DNA from 3 places in the Krasilnikovia sp. MM14-A1259 genome. Region 1 is predicted to be linked to each of the others. Evidence: predicted binding sites of a transcription regulator. Region 1 holds the regulator's gene; each other region holds the start of a gene.

Region 1 (4,423 bases):
GCGGCCACGCCCGCCGCCCGCTGCCGGCACAACCTGCTGTACTGGACCGGCGGCGACTGGTGGGGCCTGGGGCCCGGGGCGCACAGCCACGTCGGCGGGGTGCGCTGGTGGAATGTCAAGCATCCGGCGACGTATGCGGCCCGGATGGCCGAGGGTGCCTCGCCCGGCCAGGCCCGGGAGCTGCTCGGCGACACGGACCGGCATACCGAGGACGTCATGCTGCGGGTCCGCCTCGCCGACGGGTTGCCCCTCGCCGCGCTGGACGCGGCCGGGCTGGCCGGGGCGCGCCGGGCGCACGAGACCGGCCTGCTGGACCCGGCGGCGTACGCGGCCGGGCGGGTGGTGCTGACGCTGCGCGGCCGGCTGCTGGCCGACGCGGTGATCCGCGACCTGCTGCCGTAGCGCGTCGGCGATGGCGCCGGGGGTGAACCCGGCGCCACGACCGGGGGACTTACTTGATCATCGAGACTGTCATCGGGTACTGGTACGGCTCGTTGTTGCTGGCCTTGACCCCGGCGATGATGCCGAAGATCGTGCCGACGATCACCGCGGCGAGGATCGGGATGAACCCGATGAAGATGCACGACAGGGCGTAGCCGACCACCGCGATGATGGTCCACAGCAGCTGGAAGTTCAGCGCGGCCACCGCGTGCTGGCGCACGATCGGGGACTGGTTGCCACGGGCCATCATGGCCACCAGCGGAGCGATCCAGCCCAACGCGCCGCCACCGAGGAACGCGCCGGCCGCGCCGCCGAAGTGGGCGACCATGATCCAGGTCTTGTCCTCGTTGGCGCTGCCCGGGCCGTAGCCGCCGTACTGCGGCGGGGTGCCGCCGGTCGGGTAGCCCCCGGGCGGCGGGCCGTAGCCGCCGGACGGCGGGGGAGCGTACCCGCCCGCCCCGGAGCCGGGCGGCGGGTAGCCGCCCCCGGAGGTCGGGGTGCCGTACGTGGGCGGATGAGGTGCCCCGGGCGGAGGCGGCGGAGCCGACCCGGAGGTCGGCTCGTTGCCTGTGTATGGGTTGAACGGCGCGGTGGGGTCCGTAGGGTTCCCCTCACCGGGCGGGCGCGGCGGTTCAGTCATGCCAGACACGGTAGGGCCGCAGCTCAACACGGTCGAGGTCAACATGCCAACGGCGTCGAAGAATAGACAGTCGGCTAAGGGACCCCCGGCCGGGTGGCGCGCGATCATCGCGCCATCGGTCGCGGCGACGTAGACTGGCACTCGCTCAAGCCGAGTGCCAGTGAGGTGCTGTCGACAGAGCGGGGGGAGGGGTCCGATGAGTCTTGATGACCGCAAGCTCGACGTGCTGCGCGCCATCGTCGAGGACTACGTCGCCACTCAGGAACCCGTCGGCAGCAAGGCCCTGGTCGAGCGGCACCAGCTCGGTGTCTCCCCGGCGACCGTGCGTAACGACATGGCCGTGCTGGAGGAGGAGGGCTACATCCGCCAGCCGCACACCAGCGCGGGGCGGGTCCCCACCGATCTCGGCTACCGGCTGTTCGTGGACCGGCTGTCCCGGGTCAAGCCGCTCAGCCCGGCCGAGCGCCGGGCCATCGAGCGGTTCCTGGTCGGCGCGGTCGACCTCGACGACGTGGTGCACCGGACGGTGCGGCTGCTGGCCCAGCTCACCCGGCACGTCGCGGTCGTGCAGTACCCGAGCCTGTCCCGTTCTGCGGTGCGTCACCTGGAGCTGGTGCCGATCTCCACGACCCGGCTGCTGCTCGTGATGATCACCGACACGGGCCGGGTCGAGCAGCGCCTGGTCGAGTTGCCCGCCCCGGTGGGCCCCGACGACGTCACGGAGCTGCGCCGCCGGTGCAACGAGAAACTGGCCGGGCAGAAGCTGGCGGATGCCCCGCCGCTGGTCCAGGGCCTGGTCGACGAGACCGCCCCGGACCGCCGGACCATGGTGGCGTGCCTGGCCTCGGTGCTGCTGGAGACTCTGGTGGAGCGCACCGAGGAGCGCGTCGCCCTGGCCGGTACGGCCAACCTGGCCCGCGCCAGCATGCTGGACTTCCAGGGCACCCTGCGGCCCGTCCTGGAGGCCTTGGAGGAGGAGGTCATCCTCCTCAAACTGATCGGCGAGGTGGAGCCCAGCACCACCCGGGTCCGCATCGGCGACGAGAACAAGATCGACAATTTGCGGTCGACATCGGTGGTGAGCACGGGTTACGGCCCGGGCGCCACGATTGTGGGCGGGCTGGGTGTGCTCGGGCCGACCCGCATGGACTACCCCGGCACCATCGCCACTGTGCGTGCCGTGGCACGCTACATGGGCGACCTGCTGGCCCAGAACTGACGGATTCGCGACGAGTGCCCGCACGGGCGTGGCAGACATGAGGACTCGAAACCCAGTGGCCAAGGACTACTACGGAATTCTCGGGATCAACCGGGATGCCACCGACGACGAGATCAAGCGCGCGTACCGCAAGCTCGCTCGCCAGTTCCACCCGGACGTCAACCCTGACCCGGAGGCGCACGAGAAGTTCAAGGACATCAACGCGGCGTACGAGGTCCTGTCCGACGACCAGAAACGGCAGATCGTCGACCTCGGCGGCGACCCCCTCGCTCCCGGGGGCGGCGGCGGACCGGCGGGCCCCGGCGGGGCCGGGCCGTTCGTCGGCTTCCAGGACATCATGGACGCGTTCTTCGGCACCGCGGCCGGCGGTGGTGCGCGCGGCCCCCGCCCGCGGACCCGTCCGGGCGCCGACGCGATCCTGCGCCTCGAACTCGACCTGGTGGAGACCGCGTTCGGCGTCGAGGCGCCGATCACGGTCGACACCGCGGTGCTGTGCACCCAGTGCACCGGCGCGGGCACCGCACCCGGCACCCACCTGGCCACCTGCGAGACCTGCGGCGGGCGGGGCGAGGTGCAGTCCGTGCAGCGCACGTTCCTGGGCCAGGTCGTGTCGTCCCGGCCCTGCCAGGTCTGCCAGGGCCACGGCACGGTCATCCCGCACCCGTGCCCGACGTGCGCGGGCGACGGGCGTATCCGTACCCGTCGCTCGCTGACCGTCAAGATCCCGGCCGGGGTCGAGGACGGCATGCGGATCCGCCTCGCCCAGCAGGGCGAGGTCGGGCCCGGCGGCGGCACCGCCGGCGACCTGTACGTCGAGATCCACGAGCGCCCGCACGACGTCTACTCCCGCAAGGGCGACGACCTGCACTGCCGCGTCACCCTGCCGATGACCGCGGCCGCGCTCGGCACCCGGCTGACCATCAAGACCCTCGACAGCGAGGAGGCGATCGAGGTCAAGCCCGGCACCCAGCCCGCCTCCACGCTGCGCATCCGCGGCAAGGGGGTGCCGCACCTGCGCGGCCAGGGGCGCGGCGACCTCTTCGTCCACCTCGACGTCAAGACCCCGACCAAGCTGACCGCGGAGCAGGAGCGCCTGCTGCGCGACTTCGCGAAGACCCGCGGCGAGGACGTGGCGGAGCTCAGCAAGCAGGGCGGCTTCTTCTCCCGGATGCGGGACGCGTTCAACGGCCATTGAGTGGCGCTCCCGGTCGTGGCCTGAGGGTCTTTCTTGCCCCAGGTCCGCCGGGGGCCGGGCCGTCGCTCCCGCGGACAACGGGCGCGGGAGCCCATTCGCCGGACGGCTCATGACCGGGCGCCCGCGCCCTGCCAGGTCCGTGCGATCACAACCGGTACCGTGCGGGCATGTCCGCGCCGCTGTTCCTCGTCGATGACCTGCCCACGGGGCAGACCTTCACGCTCGCCGGGCCCGAGGGCCACCACGCCGCCGACGTGCAGCGGCTGCGCGCCGGTGAGGGGCTGATCCTGGCCGACGGGCGGGGCGGGACGGTCGCCGCCTCGGTGCTGCGGGTGGGCCGCGGCACCATCGACGTGGCGCTCGGCCAGCGCACGTTCGCGCCGGCCCCGGACCCGCGGCTGGCCGTGGTGCAGGGGATCGCCAAGGGGGACCGTGGCGAGCTGGCCGTGCAGGCCATGACCGAGGTGGGCGTCGACGAGATCGTCCCGTGGGCCGCCTCCCGGGCGATCGTCCAGTGGCGTGGCGAACGCGGGGTACGGGCCCGGGAGAAATGGGCGTCCACTGCCCGGGAGGCCGCCAAGCAGGCCCGCCGGGCGTGGCTGCCCGCGGTCGGCGGCGACCCGGACTGCTCCACCCCGCAGGTGGCGGCCCGGATCTCCGCCGCGGCGGCCGCGTTCGTGCTGCACGAGGAGGCCACCGACCGGCTCACGGCGGCCGAGCTGCCCGGCTCCGGTGACATCGTGCTGATCGTCGGGCCCGAGGGCGGCATCGCCGACGCCGAGCTGGGCCGGTTCGTGGCCGCCGGGGCGCTGCCGATGCGGCTGGGCGATTCCGTGCTGCGTACCTCCACGGCGGGGGTGGCCGCGCTGTCCGTGCTCGCCACCCGCCTGGGCCGGTGGTGACCGGCCACATCGGTCAGTCCTCGCCC
Region 2 (4,423 bases), 680 kb from region 1:
GGTCAGCAGCCGCCCCGCGACACCACTGACCACGGCGGCCCCGGCCGCGATACCCAGCCCTTGCAGGAACCGTCGCCGCCCCGCCCACGGCTGCGCCGGGGGGTGATCCGGTCGACGGGTCAGTCGCGCCAAGCCCGCATCCGCCGTGGCCGGGGCCGCATCCGCCGCATCTTCATCCGACCGTGCCGGGCCCGCGTCCGGCGGAGGCGGGGCCGCATCCGCCACGGACGGGGCCGCATCCGGCGGAGGCGGAGCCGCATCCGCCAGAGACGGGGCCGCGTCCGGCGGAGGCGGAGCCGCATCCGGCAAAGACGGGGCCGCATCCGGCGGAGGCGGAATCGGCGAGGGACCCGCATCCGCCGGAGCGCCATCCGTCGCGCGGGCCAGCAGCAGGCGCAGCACCACCGCGGCCACGGCTGCGCCGACCAGGGCGGGCAGGGCCGCGCCGGGGCCGGCGTCGTGCCGGGTCACCGCGGCGGCCGCGCCGATCACCCCGAACAGGGCGATCCCGGCCAGCGCCGCCCGCCACGACCGCAGCGCCAGCACGCCCACCCCGAACGCGTACGCCCCCAGCAGCAGCGCCGTACCCGTGATCAGGGCGGTCTTGTCGTGCACGCCGAAGATCGCGACGCCGGCGTTCTTGACCGGGGCCGGCACGTTGTCGACGACGACCCCGCCGACGGCCAACAGCGGCGCGGACAGTGGCCCGGTGACGACCGCAACGACCTCGGCGACGCCGAGGGCGACCGCGGCCGCCGCAACACCGGCCAGTCCGGCCCGTACGGAGAGTTTCACTCCCCTATCCTGCTCCGGCCCTGGCGAACCATGGTCTTACGTGCCGGTGACATGTCCGCAGGAACCGGGCACGAAAAAGGCGCGCCGGGAAAGCCGGCGCGCCTTTTCTGAAACGATTCCGGTCAGAAGCCCGGGCCGTGCTGGTGGCCGTGGCCGTGCCCGTGGCCACCCGCCGCGGCGGGCTCCGGGGCCTTGGGCTTCTCCACCACGAGGCTTTCCGTGGTGAGCAGCAGGCCGGCGATCGAGACGGCGTTGGAGACCGCGTTGCGGGTCACCTTCACCGGGTCGATGATGCCGGTCGCGGCCAGGTCGACGTACGTGTCCTTGGCCGCGTCGAGGCCGTGGCCCCAGCCGAGGCCGCTCACCTTGCCGACCACGACGTAGCCGTCGTGGCCCGCGTTCTGCGCGATCCAGCGCAGCGGCTCGACGAGCGCCTTGCGGACGATCACCACGCCGCTGGCCTCCTCGCCGGACAGGCCGAGGTCACCGTCGAGCACCGAGGTGATCTGCGTGAGCGCGGCGCCGCCGCCGGGGACGGTGCCCTCCTCGACCGCTGCCTTGGTCGCCGCGATGGCGTCCTCGATGCGGTGCTTGCGCTCCTTCATCTCGACCTCGGTGGCGGCACCGACCTTGATGACCGCAACACCGCCGGACAGCTTGGCCAGCCGCTCGGACAGCTTCTCCTTGTCCCAGTCGGAGTCCGACGCCTCGATCTCCTTGCGGATCTGCGCGACGCGGTCCTCCACCTCGGACTTCTGGCCGCCGCCGTCGACGATCGTGGTGTTCTCCTTGTCGACCACGACGCGCCGGGCGGTGCCCAGCATCTCCAGGGTGACCTGGTCCAGCTTGTACCCCAGCTCGGGGGCGACGAGCTCACCGCCGGTGGCGATCGCCAGGTCCTGCAGCATCGCCTTGCGCCGGTCGCCGAAGCCGGGGGCCTTGACGGCCACGACCTTGACGGTCTTGCGCAGCGCGTTGACGACCAGGGTGGACAGTGCCTGACCCTCGACGTCCTCGGCGATGATGAGCAGCGGCTTGCCGGCCTGGACGACCTTCTCCAGCAGCGGCAGAAGCTCCTCGATGCTGGAGATCTTCTGCGTGCTGATGAGCAGGTACGCGTCCTCCAGGACGGCTTCCTGCGCCTCGGCGTCGGTCACGAAGTTCGGCGAGATGAAGCCCTTGTCGAACTGCAGACCCTCGGTGACCTCCAGCTCGGTGCTCAGCGCCGAGCCTTCCTCCACCGTGATGACGCCGTCGCGGCCGACGCGGTCCATCGCCTGCGCGATGAGCTCGCCGATCGTGGCGTCCTGCGCGGAGATGGTGGCCACGTTCGCGATGGCCTGGTGGTCGGCGACCGCCACGGCCTTGTCGAGCAGGGCCTTGGAGACCGCCTCGGCGGCAGCGTCCATGCCGCGCTTGAGCGCGATCGGGTTGGCACCCGCGGTCACGTTGCGCAGGCCCTCGCGGACGAGTGCCTGGGCGAGCACGGTCGCCGTGGTGGTCCCGTCGCCGGCGACGTCGTTGGTCTTGGTCGCCACCTCCTTGACCAGCTGGGCGCCGAGGTTCTCGTACGGGTCGGTGAGCTCGATCTCCTTGGCGATGGTGACGCCGTCGTTGGTGATCGTGGGCGCGCCGAACTTCTTGTCGAGGACGACGTTGCGGCCCCTCGGGCCCAGGGTGACCTTGACCGTGTCGGCGAGCGCGTTGACGCCGTGCTCCAGCAGGTGCCGGGCGTCGTCAGAGAAACTGAGGATCTTCGCCATGTAGTGGTCCCTTCACGCACCACCGCCTCGGTCCGGCACACCGGACCGAGGCGGTCAGCACTGTCAGTAGGTCACTTCTCGATGACCGCGAGGACGTCGCGGGCGGAGAGCACCAGGTACTCCTCGCCGGCGTACTTGACCTCGGTGCCGCCGTACTTCGAGTACAGGACCGTCTCGCCGACCTTGACGTCAACCGGGATGCGGTTGCCCTTGTCGTCGATGCGGCCGGGGCCGACAGCGAGGACGGTGCCCTCCTGCGGCTTCTCCTTGGCGGTGTCGGGGATCACGATGCCCGACGCCGTGGTCGTCTCAGCCTCGTTCGCCTGGACCACGATGCGGTCCTCGAGCGGCTTGATCGCAACCTTGGTCGCGGTAGTCACGGGCATACCCTCCTGGGGTACTTGGTGTCGTCGCCGGCCAGGTGGCCGGCCGGATGCCTCATGCCACCGGGCGGGGCCGTCGTCGCGGGTGCCGGTCCGCCTGGCGCTCGTCGCGCGGCCCCGGCGGGTCCGCACGGCTGGCACCCTCGTAGTGAGAGTGCTAATCGGAGATTATGCCGGTACTGGCACTCCGTCAAGGAGAGTGCCAACACGCCGTACCCGCGAGAATGACTCCCCGTGGACCTGGAACTGCTGGCAACACTGCGTACCGCCGAGGGGTCGGCCGCGCTCGCGGCCGCCGACGAGGTGTCCGGCGCCGACCCACTGGCCGCCGCCGCTCGGCTGCGCGCCCGCGGCGTGCCGCCGCCGCTGGCCGCCGCCGCGCTCACCCAGACCGACCTGCGGCGCCGGGCGGCCGGCAAGTTCGGCGCGGCGGCCGCCACCATGTTCTTCACCCGGGCCGGGCTGGAGCAGGCCACCCGGGCGGTCATCGCGGACCGGCGGGCGGCCCGCCTGCGCGCCGCGGGCGTCACCACCCTGGCCGATCTGGGCTGCGGGCTGGGCGCGGACGCGCTGGCCGCGGCCCGCGCCGGCATCCGGGTGTACGCGGTCGACGCCGACCCGCTGACCGCCGCACTGGCCGCGGCGAACGCCGCAACCACCGGGCTGGACGACCTGATCACGGTGACGTGCGCCGACGCGACAACCGTGGACCTGGCGGGCGTCGACGCGGTCTTCGCCGACCCCGCCCGGCGCACCGGCCGGGGCCGCGCCCTGCACCCCGACTCCTGGTCGCCGCCGTGGGATTTCGTCGCCGGGTTGCCGGCGCGGGTGCCACGTACCGTCCTGAAGCTGGCGCCCGGCATCGACCACGCGCTGCTGCCGCCCGGCGCCGAGGGCGAGTGGGTCAGCGTCGACGGCGACCTCGTCGAGGCCGCGTTCTGGTGCGGGCCGCTCGCGGCGGCGCCGCGCCGGGCGACCGTGCTGCGGGGTACGGAGACGTTCACGCTGACCGGCAGCGGGGACGCGGCCGCCGCGGTCGGCGGAGTCGGGTCGTACCTGTACGACCCGGACCCGGCGGTGGTCCGGGCCCATCTGGTCGCGGAGTTCGCGGCCGGGATCGGCGGGCGGATCGCCGACCCGCAGATCGCGTACGTGTACACCGACGACCCGGTCGACACGCCGCTCGGGCGGCGGCTGGCGGTGACCGACGTGCTGCCGTTCTCGCTGAAGCGGCTGCGGGCCCTGCTGCGCGAACGGGGCGTCGGGCGGCTGGAGATCCGCAAGCGGGGGTCGGCGCTGGAGCCCGAGCGGCTGCGCCACGATCTGCGTCTGTCCGGCCCGCACGCGGCGTCCCTTGTGCTGACCCGGATCGCCAACGCCCCCACCGCTTTGCTCTGCGCGCCGTGATCACAAGGGACACAGCGGACACCGTGGGGCTCCACCATGGAGACACTGTCGGGAGCTAGCCTTCGCGCGTGGCGA
Region 3 (4,423 bases), 2.4 Mb from region 1:
CACGTCGTCGAGGTGCAGGGCCCCCTCGGCCAGTGCGGCGTAGGCGATCTCGGCGGACAGGTACTCCGGGGCGCCGTCCAGCGGGCCGGCCAGCCCGGGCTCGGCCGCGATCATGGCGAGCAGATGGGTGGTCAGGGTGCCGTACCGCTCCAGCAGGTGCTCGACCACCCCGGCGGTCACCCCGTGGCGGCGGGCGATGTCGTGCCGGTCACGCCAGGCGGCCGCGTACCCGTCGGCGCCGAGCAGCGGCAGCTGGTCGGTCCGCGAGGACCGCACCGGCTGGCCGAGGCGGCGCGCCGCGCGGTCGATGACGTCCGCGGCCATCACCCGGTACGTGGTGTATTTGCCGCCCGCCACGAGCAGCAGGCCGAGCATCGGCTCGACCACCGCGTGCTCCCGGGACAGCTTCGAGGTCGAATCCGCCTCGCCGGACAGCAGCGGCCGCAGCCCGGCGTAGACCCCCTCGATGTCGTCCGTGGTCAGCGGCCGGTCCAGCACGGTGTTGACCTGGTCGAGCAGGTACCGGATGTCGCGGGCGGAGGCGGCCGGGTGGGCCCGGTCGAGTTCCCAGTCGGTGTCCGTGGTGCCGATGATCCAGTGGCCGCCCCACGGGATGACGAACAGCACGGACGTCGGCGTACGCAGGATGAGCCCGGCCTCGCCCGTGATGGCCGAGCGCGGCACCACCAGGTGCACCCCCTTGGACGCGCGCACCCGCATCCCCGGGCGGACTCCCACGTCGCTGAGCATCTGGGACATGTCGTCGCTCCAGACGCCGGTGGCGGCGACGACCGTACGGGCGCGGATCTCGAATTCGGGGGCGTCGGGCGATTCCAGGTCCCGCACCCGCACCCCGACGACCTCGCGGGCCTGCCGGACGAAACCGGTGACCCGGGCGCTGGTGACCACGGCCGCGCCGAGGCTGGCCGCGGTCCGGGCCAGGTTGACCACGAGACGGGCGTCGTCGACCTGCCCGTCGTAGTACCGGATCGCGCCGGTCACGGCGTCGGCGCGCAGGCTGGGAAACAATCCTCGGGCCCCGTCGCGGGTCAGGTGCCGGTGCAGCGGCATCCCCCGGCCGCTGCCGAACACCCCGGCGAACGCGTCGTACGCGGCCACACCGGCCCCGTAGTACGTCCGGTTCCAGGCGCGGACGGGCGGGTTGGCCGACAGCAGCGGCACCAGGATCGGCACCGGACGCACCAGATGCGGGGCGAGCCGGCTGGTCAGCAGACCGCGCTCGGTCAGCGCCTCGTGCACCAGGTGCAGTTCCAGCTGCTCCAGGTAGCGCAGCCCGCCGTGGATGAGCTTGCTGGACCGGCTGGACGTGCCGGCGGCCAGGTCGCGGGCCTCGACCAGGGCGACGCTGAGCCCGCGGGAGGCGGCGTCCAGGGCTGCGCCTGCGCCGGTGACTCCGCCGCCGACGACGAGGACGTCGAACTGCTCGTTGCGCAGCCGGCGCAGGTCAGCGATGCGGCGGATCGGCGACAGCCGACCGGCCGAGTACCGGGAGACGGAGGGATCACGCACCCGTATGAGGTTAGCGCCCCCGGGTGTCACACCGGCGAGGGAAACGTGGCGCTGTGGCGGCGCGTGCGGGTGGAAATCGGTGCGTAGGGACGCGAAAAGGCGGGCCGCCGGAGCGGCCCGCCTTGACGTGGTGCGTGTGGGGTTGGACTCAGAAGTCCATGTCCCCGCCGCCCGGGGCACCGGCCGGGGCCGGGGTCTTCTCGGGCTTGTCCGCCACGACCGCCTCGGTCGTGAGGAACAGGGCGGCGATCGACGCGGCGTTCTGCAGCGCCGAGCGGGTGACCTTGGCCGGGTCGATGATGCCCGCGGCCAGCAGGTCGACGTACTCGCCGTTGGCGGCGTTCAGGCCGTGACCGGCCTCCAGGTTGCGCACCTTCTCGACCACGACGCCGCCCTCGAGGCCGGCGTTGACCGCGATCTGGCGCAGCGGGGCGTCCAGGGCGACCTTGACGATGTTCGCACCGGTGGCCTCGTCGCCGGACAGGTCCAGCTTGTCGAACGCGGTCTTGCCGGCCTGCACGAGCGCCACGCCACCGCCGGGCACGATGCCCTCCTCGACGGCCGCCTTCGCGTTACGCACGGCGTCCTCGATGCGGTGCTTGCGCTCCTTCAGCTCGACCTCGGTGGCCGCGCCGACCTTGATGACCGCAACACCGCCGGCCAGCTTGGCCAGGCGCTCCTGCAGCTTCTCGCGGTCGTAGTCGGAGTCCGACTTCTCGATCTCGGAGCGGATCTGGTTGACCCGGCCCTGGATCTGCTCGGCGTTGCCGGCACCGTCGACGATGGTGGTCTCGTCCTTGGTGATGACCACCTTGCGGGCCTGGCCCACCAGGCTCAGGTCGGCGGCGTCGAGCTTGAGGCCGACCTCTTCGCTGATGACCGTGCCGCCGGTGAGGATCGCGATGTCCTCCAGCATGGCCTTGCGGCGGTCGCCGAAGCCCGGGGCCTTGACGGCGACGGACTTGAACGTGCCGCGCACCTTGTTGACGACCAGGGTGGCCAGGGCCTCGCCCTCGACGTCCTCGGCGATGATGACCAGCGGCTTGCCCGACTGCATGACCTTCTCGAGGACGGGCAGCAGGTCCTTGACCGCGGAGATCTTGCTGTTGGCGATGAGGATGTACGGGTCGTCGAAGACGGCCTCCATCCGCTCGGCGTCGGTCATGAAGTACGCCGAGATGTAGCCCTTGTCGAAGCGCATACCCTCGGTGAGCTCCAGCTCCAGGCCGAAGGTGTTGCTCTCCTCGACGGTGATGACGCCTTCCTTGCCGACCTTGTCCATGGCCTCGGCGATGATCTCGCCGACCGTGGAGTCACCGGCGGAGATGGAGGCGGTGGAGGCGATCTGCTCCTTGGTCTCCACGTCCTTGGCGATCTGCGACAGCGCCTCGGAGACGCTCGCCACGGCGGCCTCGATGCCCCGCTTCAGGGCCATCGGGTTCGCGCCGGCCGCGACGTTGCGCAGGCCCTCGCGGACCAGCGCCTGGGCGAGGACGGTCGCCGTCGTCGTGCCGTCGCCGGCCACGTCGTCGGTCTTCTTGGCGACCTCCTTGACCAGCTCGGCGCCGATCTTCTCGTAGGAGTCCTCGAGCTCGATCTCCTTGGCGATCGACACACCATCGTTCGTGATGGTGGGCGCGCCCCACTTCTTCTCGAGCACGACGTTGCGGCCCTTGGGGCCGAGCGTCACCTTGACGGCGTCGGCGAGCTGGTTCATGCCCCGCTCGAGGCCGCGACGAGCTTCCTCGTCGAATGCGATGATCTTGGCCATACGGCGTTGTCCTCCTGGACACTCGCGGTGCCGGGCCTTCTCGGCCCCGCTTTCCGCACGTTGAGGATCTCCGGACGTCGCCACCTGGCGATGCGACGTCCGCAGGACGGGCCGGATAGCCCGCGACGACCGGCCTCGTGCCCCGGCACCGATGGCGGCGCCGTGACCGTGACCCCACCGTCCCGACCTGTTGGCACTCGCGTGGCGCGAGTGCCAATGACCTGTTTAGCACTCTGAGGTGGCGAGTGCAAGGACACCCGGCGGTAGCCCACGCCGCTGCGACGAGGTCTTGATCACGTACGGTGAGCAGGCCGCATCGGGCCAGCGAATCATCTCCCCGATCGACGCGCCACGCGGACCGAACGACGGAATCGCGCCGGGCAAGCACTCACCGTGATCAACGCACAGCTCCGTGCGGTCGGAATACCGCATCCGAGTTGCCTGGCCGCCCCGAGACCGGTAGGCAGACACCATGACCGGCACACTCGCCCGGCCCCGCACCCGTACGGTCCACCGGGTCACGCCCGCCGACACCGCCCGGACCCGCGCGCTGCGGCTGGAGATGCTCGCCGACAGCCCGCTCGCGTTCCTGGAGACGCTGGCGCAGGCCGCCGCCCGCCCGCACGACGACTACCGGCGGCGGATCGCCGAGGCGTGCCACGGCCCACGGCTCGCGCAGTTCGTGGCGGATCCGGGCGCCGGCCCGCTGATCGGGCACGCGGGCGGGACGGTGCTGCCGGACGATCCTGGTGCGACCGTGGTGTTCGCCGTCTACGTCACCCCCGCGCACCGCGGGGCCGGGGTGCTCGATGAGCTCATCGAGGCGGTGGCGGACTGGTCCCGGGCCGCCGGGCGCCCGGAACTGATGCTGGAGGTGGTGGTCGGCAACGACCGGGCGCTGCGGGCGTACGAGCGCATCGGGTTCACCGACACCGGCGTCCGCGTGCCCCACCCGGTGATCCCGGCGCTGACCGAGCTGCAGATGCGCCGCCGCGCCTGACGGCCGGCGCGGCCCGTCAGAGCGTCAGCTGCCACTGGACCTGCGCATCCACCGGCCGGAACCCCATCTCGCGGTTGATGGCGAGCATGCGCTCGTTCGCGGACGCGTTGATGGTGTCGATC

Evidence for each region. The regulator HrcA, encoded in region 1, represses chaperone genes, less so after heat shock. The targets are predictions, from matches to a motif close to GGTTNGCACNCTCNNNNNGAGNGTGCNAACC.
Region 2: the regulator HrcA is predicted to act here: its motif matches at 3,074-3,104, upstream of groES (co-chaperone GroES).
Region 3: the regulator HrcA is predicted to act here: its motif matches at 3,490-3,520, upstream of groL (chaperonin GroEL).

What each region holds. Positions count from the first base shown of each region.
Region 1 is NZ_BAAGAJ010000002.1:6,644,554-6,648,976, forward strand. It holds gene hemW (radical SAM family heme chaperone HemW) at 1-402, shown strand, start outside; gene ACMCNK_RS30205 (DUF4870 domain-containing protein) at 452-1,081, opposite strand; gene hrcA (heat-inducible transcriptional repressor HrcA) at 1,278-2,300, shown strand; gene dnaJ (molecular chaperone DnaJ) at 2,356-3,495, shown strand; gene ACMCNK_RS30220 (16S rRNA (uracil(1498)-N(3))-methyltransferase) at 3,663-4,397, shown strand; gene ACMCNK_RS30225 (hypothetical protein) at 4,411-4,423, opposite strand, start outside.
Region 2 is NZ_BAAGAJ010000002.1:5,966,575-5,970,997, reverse strand. It holds gene ACMCNK_RS27150 (molybdopterin-dependent oxidoreductase) at 1-702, opposite strand, end outside; gene groL (chaperonin GroEL) at 918-2,558, opposite strand; gene groES (co-chaperone GroES) at 2,630-2,944, opposite strand; gene ACMCNK_RS27135 (THUMP-like domain-containing protein) at 3,176-4,348, shown strand; gene ybaK (Cys-tRNA(Pro) deacylase) at 4,417-4,423, shown strand, end outside.
Region 3 is NZ_BAAGAJ010000002.1:4,196,535-4,200,957, forward strand. It holds gene ACMCNK_RS18935 (glycerol-3-phosphate dehydrogenase/oxidase) at 1-1,530, opposite strand, end outside; gene groL (chaperonin GroEL) at 1,679-3,301, opposite strand; gene ACMCNK_RS18945 (GNAT family N-acetyltransferase) at 3,774-4,301, shown strand; gene ACMCNK_RS18950 (N-acetyltransferase family protein) at 4,318-4,423, opposite strand, start outside.